3 regions of the Vibrio palustris genome follow, and region 3 is predicted to be linked to each of the others. Evidence: predicted binding sites of a transcription regulator. Region 3 holds the regulator's gene; each other region holds the start of a gene.

Region 1 (4,894 bases), 860 kb from region 3:
GGCCAAACACGGCATTTGAAGGCGTAATATTGTATCCAGGAATCGACTCAAGCTTATCTAGGGTACCTCCGGTATGACCAAGACCTCGGCCGGAGATCATGGGTACATATCCACCACAGGCCGCCACCATTGGCCCCAATACTAATGAGGTTAGGTCGCCGACTCCACCTGTCGAATGTTTATCAAGTACTGGCCCATCGAACGCCATCGAGCGCCAATCGAGCACTTGTCCAGAATCACGCATTGCACAAGTAAGAGCGATACGTTCTGGCATCGTCATTTCTTGAAAGAACACGGCCATCGCAAAAGCAGCAATCTGACCTTCCGACACCGAATGATTAGCAATACCTTGTACAAAAGCTTGAATTTCTTGCACGCTTAGCTCGTATCCGTCGCGTTTTTTACGAATCACTTCCTGAATTAATAACGCCATCTTTTCTATCCTTACGTTAGCCTATTGGGCCCATACTCGCGATGATTTAGTAAGCTGAGGGATCTGCCGTTTCATCAGTGGCATCTAACGTATTTAACAAGTTTGTAAGAAGACTTGATGCGCCAAAACGGTAATGACGCGGGCTAACCCAGTCTGGACCAAGAATGTCATCGGCCATCGCTAGATAAGCTGCAGCATCTTCAGCAGTACGTACGCCCCCAGCAGGCTTAAAGCCAACACGGTCGGCAACGCCCATATCACGTATCACTTCTAGCATCATACGAGCAGATTCTGGAGTCGCATTGACGGGCACTTTGCCCGTGGAAGTTTTGATATAATCCGCCCCAGCTTCAATCGCAATTTTTGAAGCAAGCTTAATCAAACGTTCTTCTTTGAGCTCACCAGTTTCAATAATGACTTTAAGCAGAACATTATCACTACAAGCAGCTTTACACTGACGAACTAACTCAAAGCCGCACGATTCATCACCGGCGATAAGAGTGCGGTATGGAAAGACAACATCCACTTCATCGGCACCATAGGCTATCGCTGCTTTGGTTTCGGCAACGGCAATATCGATATCATCATTCCCATGAGGAAAGTTTGTCACCGTCGCAATTTTAATCTCAGGAGTTCCTTGTTCTTGCAGTGTTTTCTTCGCAATAGGTACAAAACGTGGGTAAATACAAATGGCGGCCGTATTGCCAACAGAGCTTTTTGCGCTATGGCAAAGTGCGATCACTTTTTCATCCGTATCATCGTCATTTAATGTTGTTAAATCCATCAATTTTAACGCACGTAACGCCGCTACTTTTAAATCACTCATTACTCTCTCCAACTATGCCATTAAGAACTCGCGAAACACGCTACCTTACACAGGTGCCGCGGCTCACTACTAATGAAAAATAAAGGTTATGGCGACTAATGGCCGCGCTTAAATACAGCACGACCTGTTGCCGCTCAAACGAATGGCCTATACATTATCGTAAAAATAGACATTCGATAGTCTTGCTCAAGAAGCAAACGATTTGCATCTCAAAATAATTCAGTCACACCAATAAAAACAAAAAAACCCCGCAGCACGTCAATGCTACGGGGTTATGATTAATGGCGTCTATAGATTAACTCAACCAGCGTTTAAGCAGCTAAAGAGATAAAGAAGCCTGCAATTGTCGCGGCCATTAAGTTAGACAACGTACCCGCTGCTACGGCACGCATGCCTAAGCGCGCAATATCATGGCGACGATTTGGCGCTAAGCTACCTAGACCGCCAAGTAGAATGGCTACAGACGAAAGGTTTGCGAAGCCACACAGTGCAAATGAAATAATCGCGGCCGTTTTCGCAGATAACGCTTGCCCCGTTGAAGCAACGATATGGGTCGCTGGCTCACTGATATAAGGAACAAAGTTTAAGTAAGCTACAAATTCGTTAACAACCAGTTTTTGGCCGATGAATGAACCTGCCAGTGGCGCTTCATTCCATGGAACACCAATAAGGAATGCGACCGGTGCAAAGATCCAACCAAGAATCATTTCTAGTGTCAATTCAGGCATGCCAAACCAAGCGCCAACGCCGCCAAGTAGACCGTTCACTAACGCAATCAAACCAACAAAAGCCAAAAGCATCGCACCGATGTTGAGAGCCAATTGCATACCGGTAGCTGCGCCGCTTGCTGCTGCATCAATAACGTTAGCAGGTTTGTCATCACCACCACTAAGATCTTCATTAAGAATATCTTCGTTAGGTTGATCGACTTCTGGCTTCATGATTTTGGCGAATAATAGGCCACCTGGTGCTGCCATAAATGATGCCGCGACTAAGTATTCTAAAGGAACGCCCATTTGTGCGTAACCGGCAAGAACACCACCAGCAACCGATGCCAAACCACCACACATTACCGCAAACAATTCAGATTGAGTCATGCGTGAAATAAACGGACGAACCACAAGAGGCGCTTCAGTTTGACCAACGAAAATGTTTGCTGCTGCTGACATAGATTCCGCACGAGATGTGCCCAATGCTTTCTGTAAGCCACCGCCAAGAATACGAATAACCCATTGCATTATGCCCATGTAGTAAAGGACAGAAATCAAAGATGAGAAGAAAATAACCGTAGGCAATACACTGAATGCAAAAATAAAGCCTGCATTTTTCATATTTCCGTTAACAAGGTTACCAAATAGGAAGTTAATACCATCTTGGCCATACTCGATGACATGATTCACGCCAGCAGAAACACCCGCCAAAAGATCACGTCCCCATGGTACGTATAAAACGAAACCACCGATAATAAATTGGATAGCAAAAGCGCCACCCACAGTTCTTAGATTAATAGCTTTGCGGTTGTCAGATAATAAAAAGGCAAATGCCATGATTACTACCATGCCGACTAGGCTCATAAACAGGCTCATGGTTTATGACTTCCTTAATGGTTGAGGTGTTGGACACAGGAATAAATTTTGCCGGATTATACTGAGGTAAATATTAAAAGTAAGGACCGCTCACGCTTTTATGAACATATTTAATCCTGTACATTACTATTTGAGACACCAATCACAATGTATAATAACCAAGCCAACTAAATTAACAATTTAATAACAAATAAATAACAAAAACCAATTGCAAAACATAAATAAATAGCAACCGATTACATTTATAACATAGCAGCATTTTAACGACATATCGTTGCATTTTTATTGATAATGGCCACACAATTTTATATTAACAACATCTATTTTTATTAAATCAACTGTGGTGACCATCACAATAAATAAGAGTGAAATTTCAAAAACCATAAAAACATTACCAAAAGTGGGATATAGATCAGTTTTATATTCCTTTTCATGGCTTTTACTGCCCCTAGCTCAAGATCAACACTGCGCCAATGTACAGCATAATGATGATGAAATATCTTTATGCTGTACGTGGCTTGCTCACCAAGATGCATTAGACCGTATTAAAACGTTTGCTTTGTAACAACACATAACTATTAACACTAATTAACTAAAGTAAAACAAATTTAACAATATGATCACATTAACTATCTTTTTGAGCTCATCCGCAGGAAAAAACGTCCATAAATACAAGCAGTCTTGTTACTCACGACCTATTGCGTAAGTTCCTACTTGACATAACACGAAGCATTCCGAGGTATGAGCGGTCAATCACATTGAAGACAAATGCAACACATTCAGGCTGTTCTGCCATAGTTGATCCCGCACCTTATCGGGTTCCTCAGCACGAAGCTCTAGCAGGCTTTGGAAAATAATAGGAAGGCGATTAGGGTGGTTTGGTTGACCTTGAAACCCCTGCACAGGCATATCTGGGGCATCCGTTTCCAGTACTAATGACTCTAATGGTAAGGCAGCGATGGCTTGGCGTGTCTTTTGCGCTCGTGGATAGGTAATACTACCTCCTACTCCAATTTTGAGTCCCATATCAACCAACTGGTAAGCTTGCTGCTTACTGCCCGTAAAACCATGTAGCACACCACCCTCGGTAAAACGCGCGCGTTTTAGTAGCCTAAGTATATGATGATGGGTTTTACGACTATGAATGATTAACGGCAAGCGATAGTGCTGAGCTAAGCGAACCTGCTCGGAAAACATCGCTGTTTGTAGCGCAAAATCCACATCCACCATACCATCGAGCCCACATTCTCCAACTGCAAGTATCTGCTTTGAGCGAGTTTGTAACGCTCGGTCTAACTGATACATCGCATCCTTTACGACTATCTCTGAGGAGAGAAAATAAGGATGATAGCCCAGTGCACCGAACAATTGAGTAGGAAAGGATTCAATTAAAGATTCGATACCAGACCAACTGACTTGGGTGGTTGCTGGTAATAGAAAACGATGGACATCAACGTCCATCGCCTGTTGTATCGTTAAGGAAATATCCTCAAACTCAGTGAAATCTAAATGGCAATGCGTATCAAACAACATACACGACTTATTGTTCTTCACGCTTAAAAACGAGCTCTTTATCTGATGATTCAGCAGCGACAAAATAATAGCCTGCAGTATCAAACGCTTTTAAATCTTCGACTGATTCAATTTGGTTTTCAATGATATAACGAGCCATCATGCCTCGTGCTTTCTTCGCATAAAAACTGATCACTTTATATTGACCATTTTTACAATCTCTAAATACTGGTGTCACGACTCGCCCTTTCAGGTTTTTCGGTTTCACCGCTTTAAAGTATTCGTTAGAGGCCAAGTTCACCAAAACCTCAGAACCTTGCTGAGCCAAGACATCGTTGAGTTTCTCAGTAATGAGGTTATCCCAAAATTGATATAAATTACTGCCACGAGTATTTTCAAGTTTGGTGCCCATTTCCAACCGATAAGGCTGCATTAAATCCAGTGGTTTTAGTAGGCCATACAACCCTGACAACATTCGTAAGTGATCTTGCGCGTAATGTAATGCGTCGGTAGATAAAGAGTTGGCATCTAATCCCG
Region 2 (4,894 bases), 140 kb from region 3:
GAAATACAAAGAAGGCTCAACCGCTGGGCGTAGTGGCTACGATGAGAAGATTACTTGGCTACGTAAGCTGATTGATTGGCAAGAAGAAATGTCTGACTCTGGTGAAATGCTTGATGAATTACGTAGCCAGGTGTTTGATGATCGCGTGTATGCGTTTACTCCTCGTGGCGATGTGGTGGATTTACCGATGGGCTCTACGCCCTTAGATTTTGCTTACCATATTCACTCAGAAGTTGGGCATCGCTGTATTGGTGCAAAAGTCGGAGGGCGCATTGTCCCGTTTACTCATAAACTGCATATGGGCGATCAGGTCGAGATCATTACCTCGAAAGAACCTAATCCATCACGTGATTGGCTAAATCCCTCACTAGGCTTTGTGCATTCTGGCCGAGCTAGAGCGAAAATTAATGCGTGGTTCCGTAAGCAAAGCCGCGAGAAAAATCTCGAAGCAGGACGCGATATTCTTGAAGCCGAGTTGAGTAAAATTGGCGCAACGCTCAAAGATGCGGAGCAGTACGCGCTGAAGCGTTTTAACCTGAATAGTTTGGATGAATTGTTTGTCGGTGTCGGGAGTGGTGATTTAAGAATTAACCAAATCATTAATCATATTAATGCATTAGTGAATAAGCCGACCGCTGAAGAAGAAGACCAAATCGCACTTGAGCGTTTACAGCAAGATGAGGCCAAAGCGCAACAAGCGCATCAAAAATCGAAAAAAGATGCGGTTGTGGTCGAAGGTGTTGATAACGTAATGACTCACTTGGCGCGTTGTTGCCAGCCGATCCCAGGCGATGATATTCGTGGTTATATCACGCAAGGTCGCGGGATTTCCGTACACCGTAGTGATTGTGAGCAATTAGCGGAACTTAACCACCATGCGCCTGAACGAATTATCGATACGGTCTGGGGCAGTGATTTTGTGGGGAACTACATCCTGACGATGCGCGTGGAAGCGATGGAGCGTAGCGGGTTACTCAAAGACATCACTTCACTGCTCGCCAATGAAAAAATGAAGGTCACGAGCATGAAAAGTCGCAGTGATTATAAGCGCCAAATGATCGTGATGGATTTTGATCTGGAAGTGAGAAATATCGAGATACTTGGACGTGTGTCTAAACGTATTGAACAAATTAAAGATGTTATGCAAGTGAGCCGTTTAGGCTAAATGTACCAGTAGCAATATGTAGGCTTATCAGTGAGCCACTAATCGGCGGGCTAAACGATTGATATTAAGCCTCACTTGATGACAGAACAAAAGAGTAGAATTATGGCGAAGTCTTCAGCACGCTCCATTGAGCAATTACAGGCGATTATGGCGCAGTTACGCGACCCAGAAACCGGATGCCCGTGGGATAAAAAGCAAACTTTTGATTCGGTTGTCCCCCATACGATTGAAGAAACGTATGAAGTGGTTGACGCTATTCAAAAGCAAGACTGGTCGAATTTACGTGAAGAGCTGGGCGATCTACTGTTTCAAGTGATTTTTTATAGCCAATTGGCGCAAGAAGAAGGGTTATTTGACTTTAACGATGTGGTGGCAGAAGTAAACGACAAGTTAGTACGTCGTCATCCTCACGTGTTCGGGGATCAACACTTTGCCACACAAGCAGAGCTCGATGCCAATTGGGCTGAACAAAAAGACCGTGAAAAGCAGAGCAAAGGTATTGAAGAGCAAAGTATTCTCGATTCCGTGCCGGATGCTCTGCCGGCATTAATGAAAGCGAATAAAATACAAAAAAAATGCAGTCAATTTGGCTTTGACTGGGGAGAGCTTTCACCGGTCGTTGATAAAGTGCGTGAAGAGCTTGATGAAGTCGTTGAGGAAGCAACGCAAAAGCCGATGAATGAACAGCGCGTTCAAGAGGAGTTGGGAGATTTATTATTTTCGGTGGTCAATTTGTCACGCCATTTAGGTCATAACCCTGAACAAGCCCTGAGTCAGGCAAATCATAAATTTATCCGTCGTTTTAGAGGAGTTGAGCAACAGGTACGCCGCAATGATAAAACGTTGTCAGACTGTTCTTTAAACGAATTAGATGGTTACTGGAATAAAGTAAAAGTAATGGAAAAAACCGATATGTCTGAAAAATAACGGTTAATGATTGTAACTCGTGAGATTGTGCCTATTGGCGCACCGGAGTTTGATTTAAAGCAATAAAGAAAAAACTGAGTGTGATAGATTTCACGTTGTGGCAGTAAGTGGGTTCTGGTATCATTTTATCCCGTCCAGAAGAAATTCATTTCCCTCTTTCAACCAATTTCAGGTTAAACATGACGACAAATTATATTTTTGTTACTGGCGGGGTTGTATCCTCTCTAGGTAAAGGTATTGCAGCAGCATCATTGGCAGCGATCTTAGAAGCACGTGGTCTTAAAGTGACAATTATGAAGCTTGACCCGTACATTAACGTCGATCCAGGTACTATGAGCCCAACACAGCACGGTGAAGTGTTTGTGACTGAAGATGGTGCAGAAACCGACCTTGACCTTGGTCACTACGAGCGTTTTATTCGTACCAAAATGACCAAACGTAACAACTTTACGGCAGGGCGTGTTTATGCTGATGTACTTCGTAAAGAACGTCGTGGTGATTACCTAGGCGCAACCATTCAGGTTGTTCCTCACATCACAAACTCCATTAAAGATCGTGTGATTGCCGGTGCAGAAGGCTATGACGTCGTCTTGGTTGAAATCGGTGGCACGGTAGGTGATATCGAATCTCAGCCATTCATCGAAGCGATTCGTCAATTAGCGATTGAAGTTGGTCGTGAACATACCTTATTTATGCACCTAACGTTGGTTCCTTATTTGGCCGCAGCAGGCGAAGTAAAAACCAAACCGACACAACACTCGGTGAAAGAGTTATTGTCGGTCGGTATTCAGCCTGATGTCTTGGTATGTCGTAGTGACCGTGTGATCCCAGCTAACGAACGTAAGAAAATAGCGTTGTTCTGTAACGTTGCTGAAAAAGCTGTGATCTCAATGAAAGATGTGGATTCAATCTATAAGATCCCTCAGTTGATCAAATCACAGGGTCTGGATGATCTCGTATGTCGTCGTTTCGGGATTGATGCGCCAGAAGCGGATTTGTCTGAATGGGAACAGGTTATCTATGAAGAAGCTAACCCAACGGGCGAAGTCACTATCGGTATGGTTGGTAAGTATGTGGAATTACCAGATGCTTACAAATCCGTCAACGAAGCATTAAAACATGCTGGACTGAAGAATCGTTTAAGTGTCAAAATCCAATTTGTTGATTCAGAAGATATCGAAAGCAAAGGCACTGAAGTACTAGAGAACTTAGATGCAATCTTAGTTCCAGGTGGTTTCGGTGATCGTGGCGTTGAAGGTAAAATTCGTGCCGCGCAATATGCACGTGAAAACAATATTCCATACCTTGGCATTTGTTTAGGTATGCAAGTCGCATTGATTGAGTTCTCACGTAATGTGGTGGGTTGGACAGATGCGCATTCAACAGAATTTAACAAAAAGACCAAACACCCTGTGGTAGGATTAATTACCGAGTGGGTTGATGAAGAAGGCAAAGTAGAAGAACGTAACGAAACCTCGGATCTTGGCGGCACTATGCGTCTTGGCTCGCAGCTATGTCACTTAACGGAAGGGACAAAAGCGTACGAGTTGTACGGTAATGCAGCTATCCATGAGCGTCACCGTCATCGTTACGAAGTGAACAATGTTCTACGTCCTAAGCTGGAAAAAGCGGGTTTGAAAGTATCCGGTTTATCAGCAGATAAAAAATTAGTTGAGGTAATTGAGAATCCTGCTCACCCTTGGTTTGTAGCAGCTCAGTTCCACCCAGAATTCACGTCAACCCCTCGTGATGGACACCCACTGTTCTCTGGATTTATTAAAGCAGCGGGCCAATACCAGCGTGGCGAGTTGGAGTAAAAGGATACGGGGGCACTGATTATTTTAGTGACCCCTTTAGTTTTGACATTTAAATTCAATGAGAGGAAACATTAATGTCTAAGATCGTTAAAGTTCTAGGTCGTGAAATCATCGATTCACGCGGTAACCCAACAGTAGAAGCAGAAGTACACCTAGAAGGTGGTTTTGTGGGTATGGCTGCTGCACCATCAGGAGCATCGACGGGTTCACGTGAAGCGCTTGAGCTACGTGATGGCGACAAATCTCGTTTCCTAGGTAAAGGCGTGACTAAAGCAGTAGCAGCTGTTAATGGTCCTATCGCTGAAGCTGTGACTGGCAAAGATGCGAAAGATCAAGCGTCTATCGACCAAATCATGATCGACCTTGATGGAACAGAGAACAAATCTCAGTTCGGTGCGAACGCTATCTTAGCGGTTTCTCTTGCTAACGCAAAAGCAGCTGCAGCATCAAAAGGCATGCCTCTTTATGAGCACATTGCTGAATTGAACGGCACTCCTGGTCACTTCTCTATGCCTCTACCAATGATGAACATCCTAAATGGTGGTGAGCACGCAGATAACAACGTTGATATTCAAGAATTCATGATTCAACCTGTTGGCGCGCCAAACTTCAAAGAAGCGGCTCGTATGGGTTCAGAAGTTTTCCATAACCTAGCTAAAGTACTGAAAGCGAAAGGCCTTAGCACTGCAGTTGGTGACGAAGGTGGTTTTGCTCCTAACCTAGACTCAAACGCTGAAGCACTTGCTGTTATCAAACAAGCCGTTGAAAACGCTGGTCTTGAACTAGGTAAAGACATCACGCTAGCGATGGACTGTGCTGCGTCTGAGTTCTACGACAAAGAAGCGGGCAACTACAACATGAAAGGCGAAGGTAAAGTCTTCACTTCTGAAGAATTTAACTTCTACCTACAAGATCTAGCTAATCAATACCCAATCGTTTCAATTGAAGATGGTCTTGATGAATCAGATTGGGATGGCTTCAAGCA
Region 3 (4,894 bases):
ATGGTCATATTATTCCTGCGTTATTAGCAGGTAACACCGTTGTATTTAAACCTTCCGAGCAAACTCCCTTAAGTGGTGAAGTCATGGTGCGTTTATGGCAGCAAGCTGGCTTACCTGAAGGGGTTCTCAATCTTGTGCAGGGGGCTAAGGACACCGGTATAGCACTGTCGCAATCGAAAGAGATTGATGGACTCTTATTTACTGGAAGTGCCCAGACCGGGCAATTATTACATCAGCAGTTTGCTGGGCAGCCAGGAAAAATGTTAGCTCTAGAAATGGGGGGGAATAATCCTTTAGTCGTCTCTGAACAGTATGGCGATCTCGATGCTAGCGTATATACCATTGTCCAATCAGCATTTTTGAGTGCAGGTCAGCGTTGTACCTGTGCGCGTCGGCTGTTGATTCCTGAAGGAGAGCAAGGCGACCGTTTGTTAGAGCGGTTAGTTGATATTACACAACGTATTGTAATGGGGACACCTTTCGCTGAGCCCGCCCCATTTATGGGGACGCTGATCTCCGAATCTGCCGCTAAGTGTATTCTACAAGCACAAGCTCATTTGCAATCTTTGGGTGGCTACTCATTACTTGAAGCCCAACAGGGCCAGCATGCTTTTGTTTCTCCGGGAATTATTGATGTCAGCGTGATTGCTGATTTACCGGATGAAGAATATTTTGGTCCTCTTCTACAAGTTATTCGTTATCAAACCTTTGAACAAGCCGTTGAGCTAGCTAATGACACTCGGTTTGGTTTATCTGCAGGTTTAATCTCTACCGATGATAGCGAATGGGCATACTTTATTGACCATATTCGTGCGGGGATTGTGAACCGTAACCGTCCATTGACGGGGGCCAGCAGTGATGCGCCATTTGGTGGTCCTGGTGATTCGGGTAACCTACGGCCAAGTGCTTACTATGCCGCCGATTATTGTGCTTACCCGATGGCATCGATGGAAGGGACTCACACTTTACTACCGGAACAACTGAGTCCTGGCTTACATTTTAGTGATTAATACCAGTATCGATTTAATAAGTTGATATGAAGAGGAGAAAGCATCATGCATATTCATGACGTATTTGAGGCGCTATGGAAAGATTATACTGAGCGATTATGTCCTTCAGCATCAAAAGTGCATGCATTGCTGCAGGAAGATTCGCAATTAATTAACGATCATATTGCGCTACGTACGTTTGCGTATCGTGATATTGGGTTAGATGTATTAGCACAGCCTTTTATTCAATTAGGTTATCAAGCAGAAGGTGAGTACCATTTTGAATCTAAGCATCTGTATGCGAAGTATCTACGTCATCCTGATCCCACACGTCCTAAAGTGTTTATTAGTGAATTACTGGTTGAGGAATGCAGTCCTGCGCTGCAAAACATTGTCGCCAAGTTAATTCGACAGATTGATGACCTACCGTGGTCGACTCCTGATCTGTTGTGGCAAGGTCGGCCGTGGGATGTGACCTATTCTGAATATTTTGAGCTTGCGCAAGAGAGTGAGTACGCCGCATGGGTGGCCGCCCATGGTTACGGTGCCAATCACTTTACGGTAAGTGTTAATCAGCTTAAGCGCTTCACGAGTGTGGAAGCGGTCAATGAATATCTCAAACAATCCGGTTTTATACTCAATGAGGCGGGAGGCGTGGTTAAAGGGACACCACAAGTTTTACTTGAGCAGTCCTCCACCATGGCCGATGACGTAGCCGTCATCTTTGCGGATATGGACGCGACCATCCCCGGTGGGTTTTATGAGTTTGCTAAACGTTATCCGCAACAAGATGGTGAGCTTTATCAAGGTTTCGTTGCGGCGAATGCCGATAAAATATTTGAAAGTACGGATAGACAACAATAGCCATGGATTAGGCATAAAAAACCACCGTGTAGGTGCGGTGGTTTTGGGAGATACGAACGACGTTAAAACTTAACGTGTACCGTAAACAACAATGGTTTTACCGTGGGCAGAAATCAAGTTCTGCTCTTCTAGCATTTTTAATATACGGCCCACTGTTTCGCGAGAGCAACCAACGATTTGGCCGATCTCTTGGCGCGTAATCTTGATTTGCATACCGTCTGGGTGAGTCATTGCATCTGGTTGTTTCGCTAGGTTTAATAGCGTTTGAGCAATACGACCCGTCACGTCTAGGAAGGCAAGATCACCGACCTTTTGACTTGTAACTTGAAGACGACTTGCCATTTGACCAGAGAGACGCATCAGAATATCAGGGTTAACCTGAATTAACTGACGGAATTTCTTGAATGAAATTTCAGCCACTTCACAAGGTGACTTAGCACGAACCCAAGCGGTACGTTCCTGTCCTTCCTCAAAAAGACCAAGTTCACCAATAAAGTCACCTTGGTTCAAGTAGGAAAGGATCATCTCCTTGCCTTCTTCATCTTTAATCAATACCGCCACTGAGCCTTTCACAATGTAGTACAATGTTTCAGCCTTCTCGCCCGCATGAATTAGCGTGCTTTTAGAAGGGTACTTATGAATGTGACAATGTGAAAGAAACCACTCTAAAGTTGGGTCGGTTTGAGGTTTACCTAGAACCATAATATCTCACTTCCTCTGCAGGGTACGCTTGCCGCTATCCATATTTAATTTAGCGAAGCCTCATGACTTCCCAGAATAAGAAGAGTTTGGATTCACCGCAAGTTTTCTTTGTTTCCGTTATGAAATAGTATCCTTTTTCACGCGGAATTTCTTGATTTAAATCGCTTACAAAGAGGGATTTACTGCGCAAAAATGTGCTTATGATCACGGTATGAAAAGTAAGCGACATTTACGTGTAATCAATTACCCAATTTTTCCGCTTTCGATGAGTTGTTGCAGGATTGGACGCACAATTAGCTCCATTGCGAAACTCATTTTTCCACCTGGAACAACAATCGTATTATGCCTAGACATAAATGAACCATCAATCATAGAAAGTAGATATGGAAAGTCGACATTTTTGATACCACGCAGACGAATCACCACAAAACTTTCATCTAAACTCGGAATCCCTTTGGCATTGAGCGGGTTGGAAGTATCAACGGTGGGGACGCGTTGAAAGTTGATGTGAGTGCGAGAAAACTGTGGCGTAATATAGTTGAGGTAATCGTCCATAGAGCGAACGATGGAGTCCATGACTGCTTCGCGCGAATGGCCACGGTCACGAGTGTCTCGGACGTATTTTTGAATCCATTCCAAGTTCACTATCGGAACCATACCGATCAGAAAATCGACATGCTGGGCAACATTAATATCGCCATCGACAACACCACCATGTAAGCCCTCATAAAATAGGACATCGGTTTGCTCTGGTATGTCTTGCCATGGAGTGAATGTACCTGGCATTTGGTTATAAGGGACGGCTTCATCAAAGCTGTGTAGGTAGCGACGAATTTTCCCCGAACCATCTTTGCCATATTGACGGAAAAACTCGCCGAGTGAAGCAAAGTCATTAGCTTGTGGGCCAAAATAACTAATATGACGCCCTTGCTCTCGTGCTTTACGGATCGCCACATCCATTTCTGGTCGGGTATAACGATGAAAACTGTCGCCTTCGACCCAAGCGGGTTTGACCGACATCATATTAAACATTTTACGAAATGCTTCTGATGTGGTGGTAGTTCCAGCTCCAGAGGAGCCAGTGACTGCAATAATGGGATGTTTCGCTGACATGACAAACCTTGTCTTAATGATTCCTGACTAAAACGAATGAGTCGTGGTGGATTTACTATAGCACGGAATAACGCTCTGTCCTTGAGCCTGATTTACAGGTCGCGTTTTATATCGACTGTTTCATGTAACTCCGAGTACACCACCATGGCGTCACCGGATTGAATCTGCTGTTTAACTTGTTGTACCTTTTGATCTAACGTTACTTCTTGTGAGCCGTAATCTGTGCCTTCACGAAGGACAAATTCACGAATGAGATTGTCGAGTGTGTCGGCATCAATTTGTTGCCAAGGGATGATCATAATATCCTCATTGAAATAGTTTCGCGCCAGTATGTCATGCTGTTAGGATTTTTCCAGTCTACGATGATGTCTCTTCATGGAGGTAGTGCGCATAATAGGCAGGTAAACTTTCTTCTAACCAATAATGAGGTTGTCGCCAGTTACCACTGACAAATCCCACGTGACCACCATGCTCTGTCAAACAATAATGGATATGACTAGGAAGCGTAAACGTGGGAATGACAGATTCATTCATAAATGGGTCATCTTTCGCTTGAATAAAACGCGTCGGTACCGTGATGTCGTTTAAACGTTGCATACCAGAGCATTGTTGATAATAGTCGTTAGCGCTGGCAAACCCGTGCAACGGGGCGGTAATCAGCTCATCAAAATCTGATAAACGGCGTAGTTGTTTGATGTCGTTTTTCTCAATACCTAAAAGCGGTTTAAGTAAGTGTATTTTGAGCAATGCATTGCGTTTTAATGAGTCCATTAAATAGCGGCGATACACTCGTGAAACACCTTGTTCAATACGCTCAGAACAAGCTGCGAGATCCAGAGGGGCTGAAATAATCGTTGCTGCACTTACGATAGGATCATGATTAAAGCGTGCCAGATAATTTGTCAGCATATTGCCGCCCAAAGAGACGCCAGCTGCAATAATAGGCCGGTTAGGACATAAGCGTTTGACATGCTCCAGAGTTAAGCGGGCATCGTCGGTTTCTCCAGAGTGATAAGCGCGGGCTTGTCGATTAGGTCGTCCGCTACATCCGCGAAAGTGCATCAGTACGGCTATCCATCCCTGCTGCTTAAAGGCATGCATGAGACCATTGGCATACGGGCTTTCAAAACTGCCTTCAAGGCCGTGGAATAAAACGAAAACTGGCTTTTTTGAATGTTTGACAGCGCGATAGTCCACACTCCAAGCGAGGTCGAGAAAATCGGCAT

What was found. Region 3 encodes CRP, which controls carbon source genes, mostly activating them, when cyclic AMP is high. Its sites were predicted from a motif close to TGTGANNNNNNTCACA; they were not measured.
Region 1: the regulator CRP is predicted to act here: its motif matches at 2,977-2,992, upstream of OCU30_RS02720 (NupC/NupG family nucleoside CNT transporter).
Region 2: the regulator CRP is predicted to act here: its motif matches at 2,172-2,187, upstream of OCU30_RS10255 (CTP synthase).

What each region holds. Positions count from the first base shown of each region.
Region 1 covers NZ_AP024887.1:555,368-560,261, reverse strand. The annotation lists gene deoA (thymidine phosphorylase) at 1-433, opposite strand, end outside; gene deoC (deoxyribose-phosphate aldolase) at 480-1,259, opposite strand; gene OCU30_RS02720 (NupC/NupG family nucleoside CNT transporter) at 1,571-2,845, opposite strand; gene OCU30_RS02715 (TatD family hydrolase) at 3,599-4,378, opposite strand; gene yaaA (peroxide stress protein YaaA) at 4,386-4,894, opposite strand, start outside.
Region 2 covers NZ_AP024887.1:2,205,027-2,209,920, reverse strand. The annotation lists gene relA (GTP diphosphokinase) at 1-1,165, shown strand, start outside; gene mazG (nucleoside triphosphate pyrophosphohydrolase) at 1,268-2,092, shown strand; gene OCU30_RS10255 (CTP synthase) at 2,272-3,909, shown strand; gene eno (phosphopyruvate hydratase) at 3,984-4,894, shown strand, end outside.
Region 3 covers NZ_AP024887.1:2,348,656-2,353,549, reverse strand. The annotation lists gene astD (succinylglutamate-semialdehyde dehydrogenase) at 1-1,010, shown strand, start outside; gene OCU30_RS11015 (DUF1338 domain-containing protein) at 1,056-1,853, shown strand; gene crp (cAMP-activated global transcriptional regulator CRP) at 1,923-2,555, opposite strand; gene OCU30_RS11005 (phosphoribulokinase) at 2,799-3,668, opposite strand; gene OCU30_RS11000 (YheU family protein) at 3,761-3,967, opposite strand; gene OCU30_RS10995 (hydrolase) at 4,026-4,894, opposite strand, start outside.